DNA from 2 places in the Pinisolibacter sp. genome. Region 1 is predicted to be linked to the other one. Evidence: riboswitches for the same ligand, from Rfam matches in the RefSeq annotation. Region 1 holds a riboswitch; the other holds the start of a gene.
What was found. Region 1 has a riboswitch for S-adenosylmethionine ahead of metA (homoserine O-acetyltransferase MetA). Riboswitches for the same ligand answer to the same signal wherever they lie in the genome.
Positions count from the first base shown of each region.

Region 2: another riboswitch for S-adenosylmethionine. It lies ahead of V7Q42_RS18330 (O-succinylhomoserine sulfhydrylase); the one in region 1 lies ahead of metA (homoserine O-acetyltransferase MetA).

Region 1 is NZ_DAIPZB010000005.1:90,486-95,194, reverse strand. It holds gene V7Q42_RS03560 (hypothetical protein) at 357-2,615, shown strand; SAM-I-IV-variant riboswitch at 2,835-2,943, shown strand; gene metA (homoserine O-acetyltransferase MetA) at 3,005-3,922, shown strand; gene ugpB (sn-glycerol-3-phosphate ABC transporter substrate-binding protein UgpB) at 4,280-4,709, shown strand, end outside.
Region 2 is NZ_DAIPZB010000053.1:14,616-19,324, forward strand. It holds gene V7Q42_RS18320 (DUF2076 domain-containing protein) at 1-641, opposite strand, end outside; gene V7Q42_RS18325 (2'-deoxycytidine 5'-triphosphate deaminase) at 792-1,925, opposite strand; SAM riboswitch at 2,138-2,217, shown strand; gene V7Q42_RS18330 (O-succinylhomoserine sulfhydrylase) at 2,305-3,495, shown strand; gene apaG (Co2+/Mg2+ efflux protein ApaG) at 3,668-4,060, shown strand; gene V7Q42_RS18340 (GIY-YIG nuclease family protein) at 4,157-4,444, opposite strand; gene V7Q42_RS18345 (tellurite resistance TerB family protein) at 4,567-4,709, opposite strand, start outside.

The DNA.
Region 1 (4,709 bases):
TCCCGGAATTTCCGTGGACGCACCGGCCCGGCGCGTCGTGCTCGTTCCTGTCAGCTTCCCGTCAGCCGACCTCGGTCATCGTCTCACCAGCGCGAATCGCATCGTCACGATGCCGGTTCGACGGCGAAGTTCGACGAACCTCGTCTCGGGTGGTTGGTTTTGCCGTCGTAGCCGCCGAGTGGAGTACGTGTTTCAAGCGCGTTCGATGCTCGGACGTCGCGATACTCGAGTGATTTCATCTTTCGTCGTCGACGATTTCTTCACCGATTTCTCGATCCGACGAACGAAACGACGAATCTCGTGTTGAATATGGGGCGAACGGATCACATTTCGCGGCCGCCCCTCGGGAGGAACAGATGACCGGGAAAACGAGTTTCTCCGCCGCGGTCGCGACCTGCGCCGTGGCGATCCTGTCGATCGTCGGCGCGGCTTCGGCCGCGGAACCGTCGATCAACTCGACCAGCAAAGCGCGACCGGCGGGCAACATGACGCCGGTGCCGTTGCAGGCCTTCACCAACGACGCCGGGTACCGGCTGCTCGCCGCCAACGACCTCGGCATGCACTGCGGCGATCTCGACGACCGTATCGTCACGATCCTGCCGCCGTTCAACGTTCTCCACGCCCAGGTCCTGAAGCGCGGCACCAAGCCGACCATCCTCGACCGCAACACCGCCAGCGTTGTCTACTCCGCCTCCGGACAGGCGGCCGACCCGGCCCTCGCCAAGGCGCCGATCGTCGCCGCCGACGGCAGCGTCTTCAAGACGAACTTCTGGCAGACCGCGCTCGCGACCTACGCCCCGTTCTACCCCGCAGGAACGCTGGCCGCCTTCTATCCCGCGACGCTGCCGGCCAAGGGCGTCGATGTCGGCCTGCCGGTGCCGGATGTCGAGCGCCTCTATCTCGGCGACGGCAAGGTGGTGATCACCCAGCAGACCATGCCGAGCGTCACCTCCTTCGTCACCGACCCGACCAGCGGAGCGCCGACCTCGGTCACCGTCGCCGCCTACCGGGCGAACCGCCCGCAACCGGTGAAGACGTTCGAGACCGATTTCCCGCTGTTCGTGTACTTCCCCTTCGGCTACACCGCGCCCAAGGTGAAGTGGTTCTCGGCCGAGGGTATTCCGGTCGCCCCCTTCGACGACAACGGGCGCGAGAATGCCTATCCGTTGATGCGAGTCCAGGCGAAGCTCAACGCCACCGGCAAGGTGGTGTCGTCGCTCGACACCGTGGTGCCCGTGGCCGGCGAATCCGACTGCAAGAACTGCCATCTCGCCGCCCCCTACGGCGACGGCAGCGCCTTGAAGCGCCTTTCGTCGCCCGCCACGCCCGCCATGGATCCGCAGAAGGGTAAGGTCATCGCCTGGGCGAGCGAGGAGTGGGCCGCCGACATCAACATCCTGCGCAGCCACGACGCCATGCACGGGACGAAGCTCTACAGCGGCTACAATTCGACCACCGGCGTCGCCGGCAAGCCGGTCGCCTGCCAGACCTGCCACTACACGCCGGCGCTCGACCTCTTGCACCTCGGTCCGCAGGACGCTCACGGCCTGACCCAGACGGCGCACGGCACGATGTCGCGCGTCATGCATACCGCCCACGGCAAGCTGAAGAACGCCAACGGCACCCCGGTCTTCCCGGTCATGCCACCGCCGAACGACCCGCGCCGTACGCAGGATCAGGCGACCAAGCCGATCAACGACTTCGAGAAGACGACGCTCGAAGCGACCTGCTACAAGTGCCATCCGGGTAAGCGCACCGAATGTCTGCGCGGCACCATGGCTGGCGCCGGCATCGTCTGCCAGGACTGCCACGGCGACATGGCGCAGGTCGGCGACGACTTCTCGCGGGCCAAGCCGGGCGGTGCCTTCATCGTCCGCTCCGACTACTACACCAACGCCTCGACGCCGCGCGTGCCGTGGGCCAACGAGCCGGGCTGCGGCTCCTGCCACACCGGCGACGCGGTCTCCAACCTCGCCAAGAAGACCGGCGCGGTCGCCGCCCCCGACGCGATCCGACTGTTGCAGGCCTATCTGACGACGGACAGCCACGCCAAGCCGATCCTGCCGACCAACCTGCGCTTCGCCGAACCGCGCGTCACCGCCGGCGCCGCCAAGGGCAATCCGCAGCTCTATCGCATGAGCGTCGACAAGCACGGCGGCGTCTTCTGCGAAGGCTGCCACGGCTCGACCCACGCCGAATGGCCGACCACCAACCCGGCCGGCAACGACAACGTCGCCGCTGTCCAGCTCCAGGGCCACACCGGCAAGGTGATGGAATGCTCGACCTGCCACACCGGCATCCTCGCCGCCAACCTGAACGGCCCGCACGGCCTGCATCCGGTCGGCAACGACGGCAACTCCGCCGCCTGGGTGTCGCGACACGGCGACCACGTGGAATCGAAGGGGACGGCCTCCTGCGCCACCTGCCACGGCACCAAGGGTGAGGGAACGCCGCTCGCCCGCACCGCGATCGCCCGTCCCGGCCTGAAATGCGAGAAGGGCGCTCTGTGCGTCGGCCGCGAGACGACGATCACGCTGCCGGCCAACTACGACGTCGGCTGCAACTCCTGCCACGCCAACCCCTTCACCACGAAGATGACGGCCGTGACGAAGTGACGCCGCGACGCGGAATGCGCGAGGGGGGCCGGTCCCGAGGGGGGGCGGCCCCTTTTCGCGGTCGCCCGGCGAGCAGAGGCGGCGACGGCCGCCTCGGCCGAGACGTGACCGCGCCGGCTCGGTCGAGGCAGGGTCTGCGCCGCTCGCTTCGGTGACGATTTCGCCATTCGCTCCGCAAACAGAATTCGTTGCCAATTCGCCCGGCCGCGTGTACATCGAGGACAGCATCGAGAGTTGAGCGACGCTCAACGCCAACCTGCTGAACCCGGCAAGGTGGCGCTCCTCGGAAGAGGAGGATGTGGCCAGACCGGCAACCAACGGGACAGCCATCTCATGAGTTCGCATCCTCGCTCACCTCGACGCGTCGAGACGCCGAAGGACGAGCCGAGATGCCCATCAAGATCCCAGACGACCTCCCTGCTTTCGCGGCGCTTCTCGCCGAGGGCGTCATGGTCGTGCGAGAGACCGACGCCGTGCGACAGGACATTCGTCCGCTGCGCATCGGGCTCCTCAATCTGATGCCCAACAAGATCCGTACCGAGACGCAGATCGCCCGCCTTCTCGGGGCGACGCCGCTGCAGGTCGAGCTGACGCTCGTCAAGATGACGGACCACGTCTCGCGCAACACGTCGTCGGATCACATGGACGCCTTCTATCGCCCGTGGTCGGACGTCAGCTCGGAGAAGTTCGACGGCTTCGTCGTCACCGGGGCGCCGGTCGAGAAGATGCCCTTCGAAGAGGTCACCTATTGGGACGAGCTCTGCGAGATCTTCGACTGGACGCAGACCCACGTCCATTCCTCGTTCCACATCTGCTGGGGGGCGCAGGCGGCGATCCACCACTTCCACGGCGTGCCGAAACATGCGCTGGGGAGCAAGTGCTTCGGCGTCTACAGCCACCGCAATCTCGCTCCCGCCTCGCCCTATCTGCGCGGCTTCTCCGACGACTTCGCCATTCCGGTGTCGCGCTGGACCGAGGTTCGCCGCGAGGACATCGCCGGTATTCCCGGCCTCGAGGTGTTGATGGACTCGCCCGGCGTCGGCCTGTGTCTGGTCGAGGACATCCGCCACCACGCGCTCTACATGTTCAATCACATCGAGTACGATTCGGATTCGCTCGCCCAGGAGTATTTCCGCGACATCGAACGCGGCGAGCGAATCGCCCTTCCGGCCAACTACTTCCCCGAGGACGACCCGACGCGGCACCCGCGCAATCACTGGCGCAGCCACGCCCACCTGCTGTTCTCCAACTGGATCAATCAGGTCTACCAGACGACGCCGTTTGACCTCGCCGACATCGGCGGGTGAGGCGCGGCACGCCGGCCCCGACCGCCGCACCGGACCCGCGATTCGCGCAAGGCGCCGGTGCCGCGGCGGCGTGGGAGACGACGGCCGTCCGAGACGACCGCCGTCGGCGGCGCGGCGGACATCACGAGCGGATCGCCGCGGCAGGCGGCGATTCCGGCCCGCCCGGATGACGGATCCGCCGTCCGGTCGGCGGCGCCTCCATGGTTCCGCGGCCCAGCCCTCTTGTACATGCGATTGATTTCGTTCTGCCGCCGGCTATTGTCTTGCATGACGTGCCGTCACGAGACGTTCACACCAAGATAATAACGCCGGCTCCATCGCCGGATGTCGGCAGGTCGCCCGCCCAGGGAGGGTATCATGGGATCGTTGAAGCCTATTCTCTTCGGAACCGCACTTCTCACCGCCACCTCGCTCCAGGCCGCGGCCCAGGTCGAGATCCAATGGTGGCACGCCATGAGCGGCGCCAACGGTGATCGCATCGTCAAGATCGCCAATGATTTCAATGCCTCGCAGAGCGAATACAAGGTCGTTCCGACCTTCAAGGGCTCTTACGCCGACACCATGAACGCCGGCATCGCCGCCTTCCGCGCCGGCGGCGCGCCGCACGTCCTCCAGGTCTTCGAAGTCGGCACCGCGACGATGATGGCCGCCAAGGGCGCCATCAAGCCGGTCCACGAGCTGATGAAGGAAGCCGGCGAACCCTTCGACGCGAAATCCTATCTGCCGGCGGTCACCGGCTATTATTCGACCTCGAAGGGCGACATGTTGTCGTTCCCCTTCAACTCCT
Region 2 (4,709 bases), on a different contig from region 1:
CCGGCGGTCTCGCTCTGCTCCGGGCGATGGCCGGCGTCCAGCGGCTTGTCGGCACCGCCACCGAAGATGCCGTGACGCTCCGACGACCGCGCATGTTCGTCGTGACCGCCGCCGAACAGGCCCTTCACCGCCTGAAAGGCGAGAAGACCACCGGCGACGCCGGCGCCGGTCTTGAGGGCGCTGCCCCAGAAGCCGTTGCCCTGCGGCTGACCCTGCGCCGGCGGCTGCTGCGATCCCCACGGACCGGGCGAGGGCTGGGCGCCACCCCAGGGCGACGCCTGCGCCGGCTGCGGGTCGTAGTGGCCCGGGGCCGGCGCGCCGCCCCAGGACGAGCCCCGGGCCGAGCCGCCGAACAGGCTTCCGCTCGTCGAGCCCTGGCCGTGACCGGCCCCGGCTCCTTGGCTGTTCAGCTGCGCCTCGATCTGGTCGATGTAGGCGTTGAGCTCGTCGATGTGGGCGGCGAACTGGTCGCGCTCCTGCTCGAGCCCGACCACCACCCGGATCAGATTGAGCCCGGCGGCCGGATTGGCGCGCAGCTCCTGCTCGACGAGGCGAGCCGCCTCGACGTCGTCGATCGCCGACCCCATCGCGCGAACCTTGGCGAAGACGTCTCGAATGATCTCGGCATCCTGCGGCGACATCGGTGTTCCTCTCTCCTCGCATCGGGATCGCGTTCCCGTCAGATGGGGACGCCCGCGACAATGAGAAGAGGAGGTGGCGGGATCGTGACCGAAACGCCGCGGAGCGTCGGCTCCTGAACCGGAGAGCGTCGGCTCCTGAAACGGAGAGCGTCAGTTCCTGAAGTGCTTCGACAGCTTCAGGCCCTGCGCCTGATAGTTCGAGCCGATGCCCTGGCCGTAGAGCGTCTCGGGGCGCTTTCCCATGCGCTCGTAGACCAGCCGGCCGATGGTCTGGCCGTGGTCGAGGATGAACGGCACCTCGTGGGAACGTACCTCGAGCACCGCCCGCGCCCCCCTGCCGCCGGCCTCGGCCGCACCGAAGCCGGGGTCGAAGAAGCCGGCGTAGTGGACGCGGAACTCGCCGACCAGCGGATCGAACGGCACCATCTCGGCGGCGTAGTCGGCCGGCACGTGCACCGCCTCGCGGCTGACCAGAATGTAGAACTCGTCCGGGTCGAGGATCAGCGAGCGCTGGTCCCTGCGCCGTACGATCGGCTCCCAGAAGTCGAGAACCTCGAGGGCGGCCTTTTTGTCGACGTCGATGACGCCGGTGTGGCGCTTCGCCCGCCAGCCGACGAGCGCCCCGCCGTCACCGTGATGGGGGAGCGCGGTCGAGGCCCAGGCGCCGCCGTCGAGATCGATCGACAGCGTCAGCCCGCCCTGGAACACCGCATCGCCGCCGGAGACGACGGTGTGGCGGGCGTGGACCTCGGTCAGTTCGGCGTCCGAGAGGCGCGCGTCGCCGACCCGGAAGCGGATCTGCGACAGCCGCGATCCGGCGCGCACCAGTACCGGGAAGGTGCGGGGGCTGATCTCGAGATAGAGCGGCCCGTGATAGCCGGCGGGGATGGTGTCGAAGGCTCGGGTCTGATCGACGATGACGCGGGTGAAGACGTCGAGCCGTCCGGTCGACGACTTCGGGTTCGCCCCCGCCGAGATCTCCGCCGGCAGCGCCAGGCTCTCCATCAGCGGCACGATGTAGACGCACCCGGTCTCCAGCACCGCACCTCGGCTGAGATCGACCGTGTGCAGCGTCAACGCTCGGATCTTCGCCTCGACCGACAGATCCGGCCCCGGCAGGAACGAGGCGCGCACCCGGTGCGCCACCGTGCCGAGCCTGAGATCGAGGCTCGCCGGCTGGATCTGATCGGCGTCGAAGGGGCGGGCGGGTGCGATCGCTCCGGTCTCGGCGAGCGCGCGGATGTCCTGTTGCGCCAGAATGCCCGGACCGAACGCTGCGCTCATGATCTTCCCGCTCTTCTCACCCGCGTGACTGCGAGACTTTTCGTAGACCATCGGCGACGAGCGCGCCACTCCCGCGAAGGACGCGGCGGCCGGTGTTCCCGCGCTTCGATCCGCCGCGATGCGGATCGTCTCGGCGCGAAAACATGAGAGAATTCGCATGGAACGATCTGCTGTTCCGTCGGTTGACGGATGCGTCGGCGCGGTCTAGTGAAGCTCCATCCCGTGGTCATTTGAGCCGGCCGGCTTGCCGCCACGTAAAACAACGTCGCTAAAGGGCCGGGATCTGGGAAAAGCGAACCCGGTCCGGCGCCCGTCGGCCGGGTTTTTCGTTTGTCTCCGGGGCGCGTCCCTCGGGGCAGACCGACCGGAGTGGAATGAGATGACCGATCGCCGTCGCCGCCCCGCCACCGAACTCGTCCATGGCGGCGCGCTCCGCTCGCAGTGGGGCGAAACCTCCGAGGCGCTGTTCCTCACCCAGGGCTTCGTCTACGCCTCGGCCGAAGAGGCCGAAGCCCGCTTCCTCGGCACCTCGCCCGGCTATCAGTATTCCCGCTTCGGCAATCCCACCGTCACCATGTTCGAGGACCGCATGCGCCTCCTCGAAGGGGCGGAAGCGGCGCGCGCCACCGCCACCGGCATGGCCGCGGTGACCGCGGCGATGCTCTGCCAGCTCTCCGCCGGCGATCATGTGGTCGCCGCCAAGGCGCTGTTCGGCTCGTGTCGCTACGTCGTCGAGGATCTCTGCCCGCGCTTCGGCATCTCCTCGACCCTGGTCGACGGCGCCGATCTCGACCAGTGGAAGGCGGCGATCCGGCCGACGACCCGGGTGCTCTTCCTCGAGAGCCCGACCAACCCGACGCTCGAGGTCTACGACATCGCGGCGATCGCCGAGATCGCCCATGCGAGCGGCGCTCGCCTCGTCGTCGACAACGTCTTCGCCACGCCGTGCTGGCAGTCGCCGCTGGCGCTCGGCGCCGACGTCGTCGTCTATTCGGCGACCAAGCACATCGATGGCCAGGGCCGCTGCCTCGGCGGCGTCGTGCTGTCGAGCCAGAAGTTCGTCGACGACCATCTCCAGGTCTTCATCCGCCAGACCGGCCCGTCGCTGTCGCCGTTCAACGCCTGGGTGCTGCTGAAGGGCCTCGAGACGCTGCATCTGCGGGTCGAGAAGCAGACGTCGAACGCCGCCCGCCTCGCCGATGCGCTGGTCGAGATCCCCGGCATCGCCAAGGTGATCTACCCCGGCCGCGCCGACCATCCGCAGGCGGATCTGGTGAAGCGCCAGATGCGCGCCGGTTCGAACCTCGTCGCTTTCGAGGTCGAGGGCGGCAAGAAGGCGGCCTTCGCCTTCTCCAACGCGCTCGAGGTGATCCGCATCTCCAACAATCTCGGCGACGCCAAGAGCCTGATCACCCATCCGGCGACGACGACGCACCAGCGCTTGAAGCCCGAAGCCCGCGCCGAACTCGGCATCGGCGACGGCCTTCTGCGCCTCTCCGTCGGTCTCGAGGACGTCGAGGATCTGATCGAGGACGTGATCGCCGCGGCGGACGCGGCGCGTCGGGTCTGATCGGATCGGGCGGGTCTCGGCCCGCCCGCTCCTCGGCGCGCTCGCCTCTCGCCCCTCGCGCCCCATATGAACGCATTGCGTCGACATCGGATCGGCGCATGATGGGGCAGAAGACGGCCGACCGGACTCGTCGCCCAGGGTTCGGTTCGGGAGAGAACGACGGATGGACGCCATGTACGAGGCGGTGACCCACGGCGTGCGGGTGACGGTGACGCCGGAGTTCCAGAGCGATCGCTCCGAGCCCGACGAGAACCGTTGGTTCTGGTCCTACACCATCGAGATCGCCAACCTCGGCGATGCGCCGGTGCGTCTGCGCGCCCGCCACTGGCTGATCACCGACGCCCACGGCCGCCGCCAGGAGGTGTCCGGCCCCGGCGTCGTCGGCGAACAGCCGCTGATCGGCCCCGGCGAGAGCTTCGAATACACCTCCGGCTGCCCGCTCGCCACCTCCTCCGGCTTCATGGTCGGCAGCTACCGCATGGAGAACGCCGAAGGCGGCTTCTTCGAGGTCGAGATCCCGGCCTTCTCGTTGGACGTCCCGGCGACGACGCGGGTGTTGAACTGAGGGGCGGGGTTCCGTCGACGTCCCCGGCCGTCGTCCCCGGCGAGCCCGAAGGGCGAGGGAAGGGGACCCAGGTAGCCTCTCGGCGGGATGTTCACATCAGTCGTAGGGGATGTCGCCTGCGACGTCGTTCCAGCCCGAGTTCGATCGCTCGATCAACCGCAGCTTCCAGGATCGGTTCCACCCTTTGATCTGCTTCTCGCGCGCGATCGCCTCGTCGATTCGTACGTGTGTCTCGAACCAGACGAGAATGGTCACACCGTAGCGACGGGTGAACTCGGCACCGTGCCCGGATCGATGCTCGTCGATACGGCGATGGAGATCGTTGGTGACGCCGGTGTAGGGCGTGCCGTTGCGGCGGCTGGCGAGGATGTAGACGAAATACATTCGCCGCACCTCCTGGATCCCCTTCCCCTCCGCGCGACGATGTCGCGCTCCGGCCGGGGATGACGGGTCGACGTGGGGCCACACGACATCGAGCGCCGAGATGTCCTGGAGGAAGTCCCCCTTCACATCTTCCGATACCTGACCCGTGCCGAGCGCTCGATCGCCGCGGTGACCAGCGGGTCGAGGTCGAAGGTGTCGCGGATCATCTCGAGGAAGCGCAACTCCTCCTGCCCCGCCGAGAGATCCACCGCCGAAACCTCGATCG